3 regions of the Nonomuraea sp. NPDC050153 genome follow, and region 2 is predicted to be linked to each of the others. Evidence: riboswitches for the same ligand, from Rfam matches in the RefSeq annotation. Region 2 holds a riboswitch; each other region holds the start of a gene.
The links. A riboswitch is a leader RNA that binds a small molecule or an ion and turns the genes downstream of it on or off. The one in region 2 is predicted to bind thiamine pyrophosphate.
Positions count from the first base shown of each region.

Region 1: it holds a riboswitch for thiamine pyrophosphate, as region 2 does, so the genes downstream of both, thiO (glycine oxidase ThiO) here and tenA (thiaminase II) in region 2, are expected to answer to the same signal.
Region 3: it holds a riboswitch for thiamine pyrophosphate, as region 2 does, so the genes downstream of both, ACIBQ1_RS50060 (Acg family FMN-binding oxidoreductase) here and tenA (thiaminase II) in region 2, are expected to answer to the same signal.

Region 1 covers NZ_JBITJQ010000001.1:122,224-127,629, reverse strand. Annotated here, with positions in the region: gene ACIBQ1_RS00660 (polyprenyl synthetase family protein) at 1-356, shown strand, start outside; gene thiE (thiamine phosphate synthase) at 620-1,258, opposite strand; gene ACIBQ1_RS00650 (Rv2175c family DNA-binding protein) at 1,236-1,610, opposite strand; gene ACIBQ1_RS00645 (NAD(P)/FAD-dependent oxidoreductase) at 1,641-2,810, opposite strand; TPP riboswitch at 2,865-2,982, shown strand; gene thiO (glycine oxidase ThiO) at 2,972-4,087, shown strand; gene thiS (sulfur carrier protein ThiS) at 4,084-4,284, shown strand; gene ACIBQ1_RS00630 (thiazole synthase) at 4,277-5,032, shown strand; gene pknB (Stk1 family PASTA domain-containing Ser/Thr kinase) at 5,138-5,406, shown strand, end outside.
Region 2 covers NZ_JBITJQ010000007.1:376,012-381,417, forward strand. Annotated here, with positions in the region: gene ACIBQ1_RS20995 (hypothetical protein) at 1-1,770, shown strand, start outside; TPP riboswitch at 1,906-2,001, shown strand; gene tenA (thiaminase II) at 1,993-2,676, shown strand; gene ACIBQ1_RS21005 (BTAD domain-containing putative transcriptional regulator) at 2,688-5,406, opposite strand, start outside.
Region 3 covers NZ_JBITJQ010000035.1:64,429-69,834, forward strand. Annotated here, with positions in the region: gene ACIBQ1_RS50040 (HD domain-containing protein) at 1-528, shown strand, start outside; gene ACIBQ1_RS50045 (MFS transporter) at 532-1,722, shown strand; gene ACIBQ1_RS50050 (HAD family hydrolase) at 1,719-2,525, shown strand; gene ACIBQ1_RS50055 (adenosylhomocysteinase) at 2,543-3,694, shown strand; TPP riboswitch at 3,799-3,916, shown strand; gene ACIBQ1_RS50060 (Acg family FMN-binding oxidoreductase) at 4,059-5,036, shown strand; gene ACIBQ1_RS50065 (MerR family transcriptional regulator) at 5,089-5,406, opposite strand, start outside.

The sequences.
Region 1 (5,406 bases), on a different contig from region 2:
AGCTCCGTGACGACATCCTGGGGGTGTTCGGCGATCCGGCGCAGACGGGCAAGCCGGCCGGCGACGACCTGCGGGAGGGCAAGCGGACGATGCTCGTGGCGCGCACGCTCGCGGCCGCGTCCCCGGGTGCGGCGGAGACCGTCCGGCGGCTGCTGGGGGATCCCGGGCTGGACGAGCGCGGGGTGGAGACGCTGCGGCAGATCATCGACGACACGGGCGCGCTGCAGGAGTGCGAGGACCTGATCGGCGAGTATCTGGCGGACGCGCTGTCCGCGCTCGACGGGGCGCCGATCATGCCCGAGGCGCGCACGGCGCTGACGGAGCTGGCCATCGCCGCCACCTCCCGCAAGACCTGACGGCACGATCTGAACACACGACCTGACCGCACGACCTGACCGCACGACTGGGGCGCGCCACAATCTGGGCGCGCAGCGCGGCCTGACCGGGTGAACAGGCCCGCGCCCCGGAGGCGCCCGCGTGGTGGCGAGCGCCCCCGGCAGGCGGGAAGCCCCTGCGACCAGGGGACCCTGCGGTCGGGGAACCCCTGTGACCAGGAGGCCTGGTGTGGCCAGGCCTCCTGTGATCATGGGGCTTCGTGTGGTCAGAGGGCCTTGTGCGGTCAGAGGGTGGACAGGCGTTTGGCGAACTCCGCCGCCGCCGCGCCCGGATCCTCCGCGTCCGTGATCGCCCGTACGACCACCACGCGGCGCACGCCGTACGACATCACCTCGTCCAGGTTCGCGAGGTCGATGCCGCCGATCCCGAACCACGGCCGCGAGGTCTCCAGCGCGGCCGCGTGCCGGAGCAGCGGCGGGCCGGGGGCCGGGCGGCCGGGCTTGGTGGGCGTGGGCCAGATGGGGCCGCAGCAGAAGTAGTCGACGCCCGGCTCCGCTGCCGCGGCGGAAGCCTCGGCCACGGAGTGGGTGGACCGTCCGATGACGATGTGGTCGCCGAGTATCTCTCGCGCGACCGTCACAGGAAGGTCGTCCTGCCCCAGGTGGAGCACGTCGGGGCGGGCGGCGTAGGCGATGTCCGCCCGGTCGTTGACGGCCAGGAGTTTGCCGTGCCGGTCGCAGGCGTCGCGGAAGATTTCGAGGAGCGCGAGTTCGTCGCGAGCCTCCAGACCCTTCTCCCGCAGCTGGATGATGTCCACGCCGCCGGCCAGCACCGAGTCGAGGAACTCCGCGAGGTCGCCGCGGTCGCGGCGGCCGTCGGTGCAGAGATAGAGGCGGGCCTCAGAAACCGAGGGCTTGGGCACGCCGCTTGACCTCAGTGTGACGGCCGGCCTTGATCGCCTCGATGGGCGATCCGGGCAGGGACTCGTCGGGGGTGAAGAGCCAGCGCAGCGACTCGACGTCGTCGTAGCCGGCGTCCAGCAACACGGTCAGCGTGCCGGGCAGGCCCTTCCTCACATCCTTTCCATCGAGGAACACCGCGGGCACCTGCGGCCCGCCGCTCCCCCGGCGAACGCCGAGCAGCTTGTGGTCCTTGAGGAGTTGCTTGGCCCGCCCGATCGAAAGGTCGAGGCGCGAGGCCACTTCGGGGAGAGTGAGCCACTCGTCGACGAGCTGGTCGGTCTCCCGGTCGATCTGTGCAACAGAAAGCGTCACGAAACCACAACTACCACATGCCGTGCTTGCTCAAACAACACAATCCCGTAGGGAGACTTCTGGATCTACCAGGCGTTCCACGTCGAGACGGTGTCCGGCGCCGATGATTCTACGCCCCTGTACGAGGTCCCGCGGCCGGTCCACGGCGAGCACCGCTGCGGGAACGTCGTCGGCCGTGAGCCAGACGGCCGACCACTTGCCCTCGGGCTCGCCGCGATAGATCAGCCGTTCCCCTGCCAAATGATGACCGGCGTATTGCACCATATGTCCGAACTGCTCCGACCAGAAGTACGGAACGGGATCGTACGCGACGTCCTCGCCCAGCAGGCTCGCGGCGGCCACTTCCGGGGCGTTGAGCGCGGTGTCCCAGTGCTCGACCCTGAGCCTGGTCTGCCAGCGACGCGACCACCAGGCGGCGCAGTCGCCGACGGCCACCGTGTTCGGGAGGGAGGCGCGCAGGTGCTCGTCCACGACGACGCCGTTGTGCAGGTCGATGTCGGCGCCGGTGAGCCATTCGACGGCCGGGCGCACGCCGATGCCCGTGACCACCACGTGGGCGTCCACGAACTCGCCGCCCACCAGCCGCACGCCGCCCTCGTCCACGGAGTCGACCATGGTGTCGAGCCGCAGGTCGATGCCGTCGTACCAGCGCTCGGTGCGAGCCCCGATCCCGGCGCCGACCGCCGCGGCGAGCGGCGCCGGGCCGGCCTCGATCACGGTCACCGCGCACCCGGCGCGGCGGGCGGCCGTGGCCACCTCCGCGCCGATCCAGCCGGCGCCGATGACCGCGACGCGGGCGCCGGGGACGAGCATGGCCCTGAGCTCGTGGGCGTCGTCGAGCGTGCGCAGCACGTGCTGCGGGCCGTCGCCGGGCAGCCTGATCGGCTCGGCGCCGGTGGCGATGACCAGCCCGTCGTAGCCGATCTCGCCCTCGGTCGTCTCGACGACCCCCTCCCGCAGCGCCTTGGCGCTGACCCCGGGCTGGAACTCCACGTCGATCGCGGCCAGGTCGGTGTCGACGAAGCTGGTGTCGGCGTCGCCGAACAGCACGGCCTTGGACAGGGGCGGACGGTCGTAGGGGCGATGCCGCTCCTCCCCGATCAGCGTGACCCTCCCCTCGAACCCCCGCGTGCGCAGCGCCTCCACGGTGCGCACTCCGGCCAGCCCAGCTCCCACCACCACGACTCGGTTCACGTTCATGACCCTAACGTGGGGCGGTGTCGGGGCGTCGCAGCGAGGCCGTAGGCTGGAGGACGTAAGACGCGCGGGAGTCCGGCCGTGACCGGGCTGAGAGGAAGGCTGCCATCGGGCCTTCGACCGCAAGACACCTGATCCGGATCATGCCGGCGAAGGGAGCGCGGATGGATGTGATCGTGGGCGGCGGGGTCGTCGGGCTCTCCGCGGCCTGGCGGCTGGCCCGCGCGGGGCGGCCCGTCACCCTGGTGGACCCGGCCCCCGCCTCGGGGGCCTCGCACGCGGCGGCGGGGATGCTGGCGCCGATCAGCGAGGTCACCTACACCGAGGCGCCGCTGCTGCGGCTCGGGGTGGCGTCGCTGCGCCGCTGGCCGGCCTTCGCCGCCGAGCTGGCCGCCGACGCGGGGCTGGCCGGCCCCGAGGCCCTGGACCTGCGCTCCGAGGGGACGCTCGACGTGGCGTTCGGGGCGGACGACCTGGCCGCGCTGGACGAGCTGGCCGCGTACCTGGAGAAGCTGGAGCTGCCCGTCGAGCGGCTGACCGGCCGCGAGTGCCGCCGCCTGGAGCCCATGCTGGCCCCCTCGGCGCGGGGCGGGCTGCTGGCCCCCGGCGACTCCTGGGTGGACCCGCGCCGCGTGACGGCGGCGCTGCTGGCCGCGCTCGACCGGCAGGGAGTCCCGCTGGTACGGGCCCGGGTGGGCGAGCTGCTGCGCGACGGCGCCCGGGTCACGGGGGTACGCCTGGAGCCGCCCGGCGGCGACGGCCGGCGATCCGAGCTGCCGGCGGAGCGGGTGATCCTGGCGGCCGGGGCGTGGAGCGCCGGGCTGGCCGAGGTGCCGGTGCGGCCGGTGAAGGGGCAGATCATGCGGTTGCGCTCGCCGCAGCCACTGCTCACGCGGTGCGTGCGCGGCACCGTCCACGGCACGCCGGTCTATCTCGTCCCCCGGGGTGACGGCGAGCTGGTGGTCGGGGCGACGCAGGAGGAGATGGGCTTCGACACCAGGGTGACCGCGGGCGGGCTCTACGAGCTGCTGCGGGACGCCAGGGAGCTGGTGCCGGGCGTCACCGAGCTGGAGGTCGCCGACGTGGTGGCCGGGCTGCGTCCGGGTACGCCGGACAACCTGCCGCTCATCGGCCCGAGCCGCACCCCGGGGCTGACGCTGGCCACCGGTCACCACCGGGGCGGCGTGCTCCTGGCGCCGCTCACGGCGGACATCCTGCTGGGCGAAGAGGGCGAGCTGGCGGCGTTGTGCACGCCTGGGAGATTTCGGGAAATTTCATGATTGTGACGATCAACGGGGCCTCGCACGAGGTGACCGACGGCATGACCGTGGCGCAGGCCGTACGCACATTGACCACGGCCACCACCGGGGTGGCCGTGGCCGTCAACGACGAGGTGGTCACGCGGAGCTCGTGGGAGACGACGGCGCTCAGCGACCGTGACCGGGTGGAGGTTCTGACGGCGGTGCAAGGTGGATGAACTGATCATCGCCGGGGAGAAGTTCTCCTCCCGGCTCATCATGGGGACCGGCGGCGCGCCCTCGCTCGACGTGCTCGACCAGGCGCTGGCCGCGTCCGGCACCGAGCTGACCACGGTGGCCATGCGGCGGCTCGACCCGAGCGCCCCCGGGTCCGTCCTGGACGTGCTGCGCGAGCGGGACATCAAGGTGCTCCCCAACACGGCGGGCTGCTTCACCGCGGGCGAGGCCGTGCTGACGGCGCGGCTGGCCAGGGAGGCGCTCGGCACGAACTGGGTCAAGCTGGAGGTCATCGCCGACGAGCGGACGCTGCTGCCCGACCCGATCGAGACGTTCGACGCCGCGGAGCGGCTGGTGGCCGACGGGTTCGTGGTGCTGCCGTACATCGGGGACGACCCCGCGCTGGCGCGGCGGCTGGAGCAGGTGGGCTGCGCGGCCGTCATGCCGCTGGGCGCGCCGATCGGCTCGGGCCTCGGCATCCGCAACCCGCACAACATCGAGCTGATCGTGGAGGCCGCGTCCGTGCCGGTGGTGCTCGACGCGGGCATCGGCACGGCCAGCGACGCCGCGCTGGCGATGGAGCTGGGCTGCGACGCCGTGCTGCTGGCCACCGCGGTCACCAGGGCGCAGCGGCCCGATCTCATGGCGGCCGCGATGAAGGGGGCCGTGGCGGCGGGACGGCTGGCGCGGCTGGCGGGCCGCATCCCGCGCAGGCGCTACGCCGAGGCCTCCTCGCCGATGACGCCGTGACCTGAGTGGTGCGCGAGGAGCTGGGACGTTCCAACGGGAACGTCTCAGTATCGGTTTCGGGCGGTGGGGCCCTCCCAGTGGCAAAACGCCCGTAAACTCGGCGGGGTGGATACGACGACTGCGGACCCCCTGGTCGGGCGGCTCCTCGATGGGCGCTACCGCATCGAGAGCCGGATCGCCCGGGGCGGTATGGCGACCGTCTACCTCGCGCTGGACGTCCGCCTGGACCGGACGGTGGCGCTGAAGGTCATGCACTCCTCGCTGGCCGAGGACCCGTCGTTCGTGCGCAGGTTCATCGGCGAGGCCAAGTCGGTCGCCCGCCTCTCACACCCCAACGTGGTGCACGTCTTCGACCAGGGCACCGACAATGACGT
Region 2 (5,406 bases):
TCGACGCTCAACCTGCTCTCCCTGCCCGGCTACGGCCGCTACCAGCACACCTACGCCGACCTGCTGGCCGCGCACGACGAGCTGGTCCCGCTGGCCGGTGACCGGGTGACCGTGCTGGAGCTGGGCGGGAGCCTGGAGTCGGAGGCACGGGAGCTCTACTTCTCCCTGGCCGGCTCCGAGGTGCCCCTGGCCGCCGAGGACCTGGACGCGCTGCGGCTGCTGGCCGGGTTCTGCGCCGACGAGCCCGAGCGCATCCCCGTGCGCGAGAACCGCGCGATCGTCAACGAGGTCCGCCTCGCGGGCGGCCGGCCGCTGCTGGTCGACACGGTGACCGACGTGCTCCGGCTCGCCTGCGGCTGCTCCGGCGGCGACGTCACGCTGGCCGAGCCCACCAGGTTCCGTTCGTTCCGCCGCGCCGAGCGCCGCGCCCTGCTGGGGGCGCTGGACGCGGTCGCGTCCCCGGCCAAGCTCGGCGACGTGCCGCGCCACCGGGAGGAGTGGAAGCGCCTCGGCGAGCGGCTGCACCCCCACGAGTATCCGCAGTTCCCCAACGCCGCCGCCGTCTTCGAGACGGCCAGGGGCACGCGCCGGGCCGTGAGCCTGGACAGCCGGGTCGAGGCCGCCCTGTCGGAGGGCCGCACCGCCGAGGCGGTGAAGCTGCTGGAGAAGGCGCCCGGCGCGCTGCTGCGCCGCCTCGACCACCTGCTGCGGACCGGCGGGTCCGACAAGTCCGCGACGGACGCCAAGGACGTGCTGGACGCGGCGGAAAGAGCCGCCGCCGGCGCCTCCGGCCGCGTCCTGCTGTCGCTGCGCGAGCATCTGCAGAACCGGCTCGCCCCCGTCGCGGGCCGCGTCTTCACCAACCGGTACGGCAGAGCGTGGGCGACCCCCGACTCGCGTTCCCCGCTGGCGGAGCAGGCCCTGTCGCGGGCGCTGGCCATCCTGGACGAGGAGATCGCCCGCCGCCTCCCCGACCCCGGCGAGCTGATCGTCGATCCCGACGTGCTCGACGTCGCCCTGCCGCTGTCCGGCAAGGCCGTCGCGCCCGGCCTCGGCATGCTGCCCCGGGGCTCGGTCTCGGCGGTGGACGGCGAGCTGCTCAGGTTCTTCGTCCACTGGCGCGAGGCCGGGCAGCGCACCGACTACGACCTGTCCGCGCTCATGCTCGACGACTCCTACGACAACCCGACGCACATTTCCTGGACGAACTACACCAACGATTTCGCCGAGTACTCCGGTGACCTCACCGAGGCGCCCGAGGGCGCGTCCGAGTTCATCAACCTCCGGCTCGCCGCCGCGACCCAGCCGATCATCATCCCGCAGGTGCACATCTACGCCGGGGAGCGGTTCGACCAGGTCGCCGAGGCGTTCTTCGGATACATGATCAGGGACGCCGCGCAGGAGGGCAGGCCGTTCGAGCCGCGTACCGTGCGCATGAAGTCGGACCTGCGCGGCTCCGGCCAGATCGCCCTGCCGCTCGTCTTCCTGCGCGGCGGCGACGGCGGATGGCTGGTGAAGTGGCTGCACCTCTACCTGAAGGGGCACCCCGGCTTCAACCAGGTGGAGGGCAACCGCCTCACCGCCTCCCTGCTGGTGCGCTCCATCGTCGAACGCGACTACCTGCGCGTCCGCTACCTGGCCGACCTGCTGCGCGCGAAGAGCTCGCCGGCCGGGCACACCACCTACATCGGCCTGGAGGCGCCGGCCGACCTCCCGGAGGGGGCGCGCGTCTACACGCCCGGCACGCTGCACGAACTGATCCCCGCCTGATACGTTCGACTTCCGGTCGTGAGGCCATTCGGGGGCTTCCTTCTCCTGGTTCGAATCCAGGTAGGCCCCACGGGCCTACTGGCTGTCTAGCTTCCGAGCCTTCCTCACGACCGGGCCGTGCCTTCTGCTAGCGTTGGCCGCGACGCGGGGTGCCCGGGCTGCCGGGCTGAGATCACACCCGTCGAACCTGATCTAGTTCGCACTAGCGAAGGGACGTCATCGGTGACCTTCTGTGATGACCTCTGGACGCGCACGGCCACGCTGCTCAAGGCGATCCACGACCACCCGTTCAACACCGCGCTCGGCGACGGCACCCTCGACCGGGAGCGCTTCGCGTTCTACCTCGTCCAGGACGGGCGCTACCTGGTGGCCTACTCCAAGGTCCTCGCGACCGCCTCGGCCCGCGCCACCTCCCCGGCCGACGCCGCGTTCTTCGCGCAGAGCGCGCACACGGCGCTGGTCGTCGAGCGGGCCCTGCACACCGGCTACCTGGAGCAGTTCGGGCTGACGGCCGACGAGACTGCGGCCGTGGCCACCTCGCCGACCTGCCTGGCCTACTCCTCCTACCTCCAGGCCACGGCCCTGGCCGCCCCCTTGCCCGTGCTGGCCGCCGCCGTGCTGCCGTGCTTCTGGGTCTACCAGGACGTCGGCGCGGCGCTGCTCGAACGCACGGCGGGCGCGGCGGACCACCCGTACGGGACCTGGATCGGCACCTACTCCGACCCTTCCTTCGCCGCCTCGGTCGAGCAGGCCAAGGCCATCGCCGACCGGCTGGCCGCGACCGCCGACCCCGAGACGCGCCGGGCGATGGACGAGGCGTTCTGCCGGGCCACCGAGTACGAGTGGATGTTCTGGGACAGCGCCTGGCGCCTGGAGACCTGGCCGACCGGGCAATGGCTCTCCTAGGCCCCCGGGCCTCACGCGAACGACTCGCTGAGCTCCCTGCGCAGCTCGCGGGCCTGGTGCAGGTAGTGGGTGGCCAGGGTGGCGCGCCCGGAGGAGCGGTAGAGCTCCCCGAGCGTCTGGTACGTGTCCGCCTCCCCGCGGCGGTCCCCCAGCTGCTGGAAGATCACCAGGGAGCGCTCCAGCTGGTCGGAGCCGTCCGATCGGTGGCCCCTGGCCACCTGGAGCCCGCCCAGGTTCCGCATCGCGTACGCGCCGCAGTGGCGGTCGCCGAGCGCCTCGAAGATGTCCAGCGCGTGCCCCTGGAAGCGCATGGCCCGCTCCGACTCGGCGGACATGTCGTACAGGCGGCCGAGTTGCATCGACACGCAGCCCTCGCGGTGGGCGTCGCCGAGCTCCTCGGCCAGCCGCAGCGCGTCCCCGAGCCACCTGGACGCCTGCCGCAGGTCCCGCAGCGACAGGTGGACGCGCCCGATCGCCTGCCGCGCGTACGCCTCGCCGCTGCGGTCGCCGATGGCCAGGAACATGGCCAGCGCGTGCCGGAAGGACCCGAGCGCCTTGAGGTGCCGGTTGGAGAACTGGTTGACCGCCGCCAGCCCGCAGATCGAGATGGCCTCGCTGCGCGTGTCGCCCAGCTCGTGGAAGATGACGCGGGCCCGCCGGAACATGTCCTCGGCCTCGGCGTAGCGGTCCTGGTAGAGGCAGACCTGGGCCAGGCCGCGGAGCATGGCGGCCTCCCCGTGGCGGTCGCCGGCCGCGCGGGCGCTGTCCAGGGCGAGGCGGTGCGTGAGCTGCCACTCGTCCAGGAGGCAGTGCAGGTCGAAGTACGGGACCAGGGTGGCGGCCAGCCCCCACGCGGACTGGGCCAGGCCCGCGTCGGCGGCCAGCCGTACGGCCTCCACCAGGGACTCCCGCTCGGCGTCGAACCACGACAGCGGCTGGGCGGTGAGGCGGCCGAGGGTCTCCCGCTCCAGGCTCCAGCGGGGCGCCAGGTCGGACGTCAGCCCGAAGAGGGTGGTGGGAAGTCGTAAGGAGGCGTGTTCGGCGGCGGTCAGCCAGCCGCCGAGCACCCGGGCCAGCGCGTGCCGCTCGGTGTCGCCGCCCGCCTTCTCCTTGGCGGCGCAGCGGATCAGGTCGTGGAGCCGGTAGCGGGGCTGGCCGACGTGGTCGGTGCCGGCCAGCCGCAGGAGGTTCGCGTCGACCAGGGCGTCCACGACGGCGTCGGCGCGGGGCCGGTCGAGCACGGCGTCGGCCACCCAGCCCGGCACGGACTGCTCGCCGAGCAGGCCGATCGCGCGAAAGGCCAGGGCGGCGTCGTCGGGCAGCCGCTGGTAGCTGAGCTCGAAGGAGCCGCGTACCTCGAGGTCTCCGACGCGTAACTCGTCGAGGCGGCCGGCCTCGTCCTCCAGCCGCTGCCGCAGCACGGCCAGCGACCAGCCGGGCCGTCCGGCCAGCCGAGAGCCGGCCACCCGGACGGCCAGCGGTAAGTGGCCGCAGGCGCGCACGATCGCCTGGGCGGCCTCGTGCTCCTCGGTCACCCGTTCGGGGCCGACGATCCGGCCCAGGAGTTCTTCGGCCTCCGCGGGGGGCAGCACGTCGAGTTCGAGCTGGAGCGCGCCGGGCAGCTCGGCGATCCGCCGCCGGCTCGTGACGAGCACCGCGCTGCCGCTGCCGGGGAGCAGGGCGCGTACCTGGGCGGTGTCGGCGGCGTCGTCCAGGAAGACGAGCATGGGGCGCTCGGACAGCAGAGAACGGTAGAGCGAGGCCCGCTCGCGCACGGTCGGCGGCAGGGTCGCCTGCGCGACGCCGAGCGCGCGTAGCGCCTCCGCGAGGAGGTCGAGAGGATCGGCGGGATCGGCGTCGGTGCCGCCCAGGCACAGATAGAGCTGGCCGGCGGGGTAGTCCGGCCGTAACGCGTGGGCGCAGTGCACGGCCAGCGCGGACTTGCCCATTCCCGGCGGTCCGGTCACCACGGCGATCACGGGCGGCCCGTCCGGCCGCCGCGCCTCGGGGGACAGGGCGTGGGTCACGGCCGCGACGTCCCGCGCCCTGCCGGTGAAGTCCGGCACGTCCGCGGGAAGCTGGTGGGGCGGGGCCGCGACGGGCGCGGGCGGGGGGAGCTGGTGGGGCGGCGGCGCGACGGGCGCGGGCGGGGGATCACCCGCCAGTACGGAGGCGTGCACCTCGCGTAATTCCTGCCCCGGCTCGATGCCCAGCTCGTCCACGAGCTGCCGCCTGATCGTGGTGTAGGCGTTCAGGGCCTCGGCCCGCCGGCCGCTGTGGTGCAGGGCGAGGATCAACTGCTGCCACAGATCCTCGCGGTAGGGGTGCTCGCCGATCAGGCCGCGCAGGTCGTCGATCGCGGCGGCGTGCTCGCCGCGGGCCACCTTCAGCGCCACGAGCTCCTCGGCCGCGGCCAGCCGGGCCTGGGTGAGGGAGCGTAGGCGCCCGTCCCACAGCGGGCTGGCGGGCAGGTCGCCGAGCGGCGTGCCGCGCCATAACGCCAGCGCCCGGCGTAAGTGCTCCGCGGCCTTCTCGGGCCGCCCCGCCGCCCGCGCCACCAGGTCCTCGAACTCCAGGGCGTCCAGCCGCTCCGGGCCGAGCTCCATCGTGTAGCCGGAGGCGCGGGCCTCGATCTGGACGCCGGCCGAGCGCAGCGTGCTCACGTACGTGCGCAGGTTGGCCACGGCCGACGACGGCTGCGTCCGCGGCCAGAGCACCTCGACGAGCGCC
Region 3 (5,406 bases), on a different contig from region 2:
GAGCCGCTGTGGGACCCGGGAACGGCTCTCAAGGAGGTCTACCAGGAGGGCGAGACCTCATCGGTGCTGGCCCACCTCTACGAGAAGCTGATCCGGTTGGAGCAGGACATGCTCACCGAGCCCGCCCGCCGGCTGGCGGCCGACCGTGCGCTGCTGCTGCACCGGTTCGCCGCCGGGTTCCGATCCGAGTGGGACAGGGGGCAGGCCCCTGGCCCCGGGCCGCGGGTCCAGTGGGACGCGCGCACCCGGTTCCTGTCGGTGGAGGGGCCCCGCGGTGACGCCGACGAGCCGGTCGTCCGGGTCAGCTTCCGCGGGCAGGTCCGGCTGACCTTCGACGACCGGGGCCAGGTGGCGGCGGTCGACCTGCCGGACGCGCCGGCCGGTTCCGACGGCGCCTGGACCTGGATCGACCTGGCCGACGGCGGGCCGAGCCACCAGATCAGCGGTGCCGGGGACATCGAGGTGCAACTGCGAAAGAACCAACCGGTGGCGCTCCATCTGCACCTGTGGGGCGAGACGGGGGATTGAGTAATGAGTTACGCGAGCCTGCTCCAGGCCCCGTACGTGACACGGCTGCTGCTGGGGACGCTGGTCGGCAGGCTGCCCAGCGCGATGGCGGCGCTGGCGATCCCGCTGGTCCTGCGGGAGGTGGGCGCGAGCTACGACTACGTCGGCCTGGCTGCCGGAGGCTTCGCCATCGCCGCCGCCGGCGGCGGTCCGCTGCTCGGCCGGCTGGTGGACCGGGCCGGCCAGGTCCGCGTCCTGGTGCCGGCCGCGGTCGCGGCCGGCCTGGGCCTGATCGCGATCGCGCTGGCTCCCTCCGAGCCCGCGGTCGTCCTCGCGGGCGCCGTTCTCGCGGGGGCGGCCACCCCGCCGCTGGAGCCCTGCCTGAGGGTGCTGTGGCCCGATCTGGTGCCGGCCGCTCGGCTTGAGTCGGCCTACGCCATGGACTCGGCCTCCCAGGAGCTGGTCTTCGTCGGCGGTCCCCTGGTCGTGGCCGGCTGCGTGGCGGCCGACTCGCCGGTGGGAGCCCTGTGGGTGGGGGCGCTGCTGGGGCTGCTGGGAGTGCTCGTGGTCGCCACCGCATCGCCCACCCGCAGGTGGAAGGCGCCGGTCCGGTCGCCCGACTGGCTCGGGCCGCTGCGCAGCCGCGGTCTGGCCGTCCTGCTGGTGAGCCTGACCGGGGTCGGCGCCGCCATCGGCGGCCTCAACGTCCTGGTGGTCTTCTACGCGGAGCACCACGACATGGTGGGCGGGGCGCCCACGCTGCTGGCGTTGAACGCCCTCGGCGCGCTGATCGGCGGCCTCGGCTACGGGGCCGTGCGCTGGACCTCCTCGCCCCCGCGGCGCACGCTGCTGCTGACCGTCGGCCTGGCCGCCGCGTACGCGCTGCTGTGCCTGGTGCCGTCCCCGCCCTACATGGCCGCCATCATGATCCTCACCGGGCTCTTCCTCGCGCCCGTGCTGACGGCCGCGTTCGTGCTGGTCGGAAAGCTCGCGCCGGTCGGCACGGTCACCGAGGCGTTCGCCTGGCTGGTCACGTTGATGACGGCGGGAACCGCCCTGGGGTCGAGCGCGGCGGGGGTCATCCTGGAACACGCCACGGAGTCGCAGGCCGCTTCCGTCGGGGTGCTGAGCATCGCCGTGGGCGCCGTGGTCCTGGCGGCCGGGCAGCGCAGCCTCGTGGTCCGGGACGCCGACGCCGCGAGGGCCGCCGCGTGACCCGGATCCAGCTGGTCTGCACGGACCTGGACGGGGTCCTGCTCACCAGCGCCGGTGGCCTCAGCCCCGACACCAGGGCGGCGCTGGCCGAGGCCCGCGCCGCCGGTCTCCAGGTCATGGTCGCCACCGGGCGGCCCACCCGGGACGCCCTGGACTGGGCTCTGGAGGCCGGCATCCAGGGCCTGATCGCCTGCAGCAACGGCGCGGTGATGTGGGACACCCGCGCCGGCCGGGTGCTGTTCGACCACTGCTTCACCGCCGGCCAGGTCGAGCAGGTCTTCGCCTGGGCCGGACGGTCCGTCCGGGGCGCGGTCCTGGGCATCGACACGGAGCGCGAGCTCGTCCTGCAACCCGGCTTCGCGGACCTGGTGCCCGGCTGCTGGCCCCATGACGTGTCGGCCGACCTCATCGGCCGGGTCACCCGCGGCAACCGGGTGGTCAAGGTGCTCGTGGCTCACCCTGGGCTCTCGGCGCCCCAGCTCGCCGACGCGTTCGGGACGGTCACCGGAGTCCGGGCGACCTTCTCGACCATGCACTTCCTGGAGATCTCGCCGGAGCGCGCGAACAAGGGCGAGGCCCTGCGATGGGCGGCCGCGCACCGGAGAGTCCCCCTTGCCGCCACGGCCGCGGTGGGGGACATGCCCAACGACCTCCCCATGCTCAGGAAGGCCGGGCTGCCCGCGGCCGTCGCCAACGCGCACCCCGAGGTCAAGGCGGCCGCCCGGATCCTGCTCCCCAGCAACGACGACGATGGCGTGGCCTCCCTGATCCACGCCATCCTGCTCAGGAGAACGATCGGCTGACGAGACCGGAGGAGCTCATGGCGCGGATGGAGTGGGTGCTCGGCAGCTGCCGCCTGCTGGCCGAGACCGCCGAGGAATTCGCCCGGACCCGTCCGTTTGCCGGCCTGACGATCGGCGCGGCCATCCATCTGGAGCCGAAGACCGCCACCCTCCTCCTCACGCTGCGGCAGGGCGGGGCGCAGATCGTCGCCACCGGCAACCTGATGACCACCCAGCAGGAGACGGTGGCCGTGCTGAGGGACCAAGGCGTCAACGTCGTCGGCGAGCGCACCGGCGACCCGGAGATCCACGCGGCCCACCTGCGCGAGGTCCTCGCCTGCCGGCCGGATCTCATCCTCGACAACGGCGGGGAGCTGTTCGCCCGGTTCCTGGAGGAGCCGTACGATTCGCTGCTGGGCGGGACCGAGGAGACCACCTCGGGGCGGGCGAGACTGCTGCCGCTGCGCGACCGCATCGCGCGGCCGCTCCTGGTGATCAACGACAGCCCGATCAAGCAGTTCGCCGAGAACGAGCATGCGGTGGGCCAGAGCGTGCTCGAGTCCTTCATGCGCATCACCAACCGGGCCACGAACGGGCTCCGGGTCACGGTCGTCGGCTACGGACCCTGCGGACGCGGCGTCGCCGGCAACTTCGGCCGCGCCCGTGCCCTCGTCTCCGTGCTCGACACGGATCCGGTACGGCGGCTCAACGCGCTGCTCGACGGCTTCGCGGTGCCGGAGCGGGAGCGGGCGATCTCGTCCGCCGAGCTCGTCGTGACCGTCACCGGCGCCGCGCGCGTCCTCACCGGAGCCGACCTCCGCCTGCTGTCCGACGGCGCGATCCTGGCCAACGCCGGTCATGTCCCGTGGGAGATCGACATGGCCGACCTCCTGGGCCATCCCGACGTGGTCGGCTCCGCGGAGCCGACGGAAGGCGTCACGAGCCTCGTCCTCGGCGACGGGAGGCGCGTTCACGTGCTCACCGGCGGGCACATGGTCAACCTCTCCGGCCCGCGCCCGCTGGGAAACTCGGTGGAATCGATGGATCTCGGATTCACGCTCCAGGCACGCTGTCTGGAGTCCATCGCAGGCGGGCTCGTACCGGTCGATCAGTGCGTCGTCCCCGTCCCCCGTGACATCGACGCGAAGGTGGCGCACGCCTACGTGACCCTTGCCAACCGGATTGGCTAGGGCCATTGGTCCCGAAAGTGAAGGACTTTCGTCCCTGGCGGGGCGATCCGGGCGGCGAGAAGTTGTTATTAGGCCTGTGAGACGAGCGAGGGAGCCCGACCCGAGAGCCTCTTCGGGGGAGCGAAGGAAAGGCTGAGAGGCCGGAGAGTCGAAGGACGAACCGGCGACCCCTAGCCACCTGATCCGGACCATGCCGGCGAAGGGAGAGCGCCTCACAGGTCTTCGCCATGTGCTGCGACTCCCCCCAGCAGACTCCCCCCAGCAGACTCCCACGGCAGAGGGCCGACGGCCCTGGCGGCCGGGGACCTTCGACCCTGACCGGAACCGTCCCGGGCGTGATGCGCTGGAGGCGGAGGTGGGTGTCATGGCCGTTCTCTCGGTGAAGCACGCGCTCGGTGTGGCGCTGGAGGCGGCGCGCTGGGCGCCGTCCGTGCACAACACGCAGCCCTGGACGTTCTCGGTGTCCGGGGAGGAGATCAGCCTGCGGGCCGACCCGGACCGGAGGCTGCGCGCCGGCGACGCCTCGGGCCGGGAACTGCTGATCAGTTGCGGTGCTGCCCTGTTCAACATGCGTACGGCGATGCGGTGCGAGGGCTTCGAGCCGGAGGTGCGCACCCTGCCGGACCCGGACCGCCCGTCGTTGCTCGCCACGCTCAAGCCGGGCGGCGAGACGCATACCGACGAGGCGACCAAGGCTCTCGGCGGTGAGATCGAGTGCCGTCGCACCCACCGGGCGGGCTTCGCCGAGGTGCCGGTGCCGGACGAACTGGTCGAGCGGCTGGTCCGCGCGGCCATGGAGCACGGCGCCAAGCTGACGCCCATCCGCTCCCCGGAGGCGTTGCGGGTCGTCGCCTCGCTCACCCAGGCCGCGCAGGGCGTGCAGGCGCAGAACCGTCGCTTCACCCTGGAGATGATCCGCTGGGGGCAGCCGCCCGGCAGCAGCCGCAGGGACGGGGTTCCGGCGGAGGGCTACCCGCGTCAGGCCGTACGGACCGATCCGGACTTCCCGCAGCGTGACTACGCCTGGCAGCACGACTGGGGCAGCCAGGCCGACCAGCGAGCGGCGGCGTCCGTCGGGGTCGTGGCGCTGCTCACCACGCGGGGCGACAGCCGCCGGGAGTGGATCGACGCCGGGCAGGCGCTGCAGCACATCCTGCTGCACGCCTCCGCGTACGGGGTCAGCGCCGCCTTCCACACCCAGGCGCTGGAGATGGACCTGCTGCGCGAGTTCCTGCGGCACGAGCTCTGCTCGGACGAGTACCCGCAGATGATCATGCGGCTCGGCGTCACCTTCGACGACAAACCGTCGGTCCGCCGCAACCTGTCCGAGGTCGTGATGTGAGAACCGGCACCGCGGCCGACGCCACGGACGAGGGCCTGGCCGACGCGCTCGCTCAGCTCATGGGACGGAGTTCCTCGATCTCGCATCCCCGGTAATACTCCGACACCCGCTGTTCGGTGGTCTCGATGTAGTCGTGGAGGGCCTGGCGGGAGCGGGCGAGCGTGTCGATGTGCTCGTCCAGGCCGTGCAGGCGCGCTCGCAGGGTGTCCAGGAGCTCGGGGCAGGGCTCCAGGTCGGGGGCCGTGCCGGTGGCGCAGGGCAGCAGGTACGCGATCTCCTGGGTCGACAGCCCGGCTTCGAGCAGCCTCCGGATCTGGGCCACGGTCAGGACGGCGTCGTCGCCGTACTCGCGGTAGCCGTTGGCGCCGCG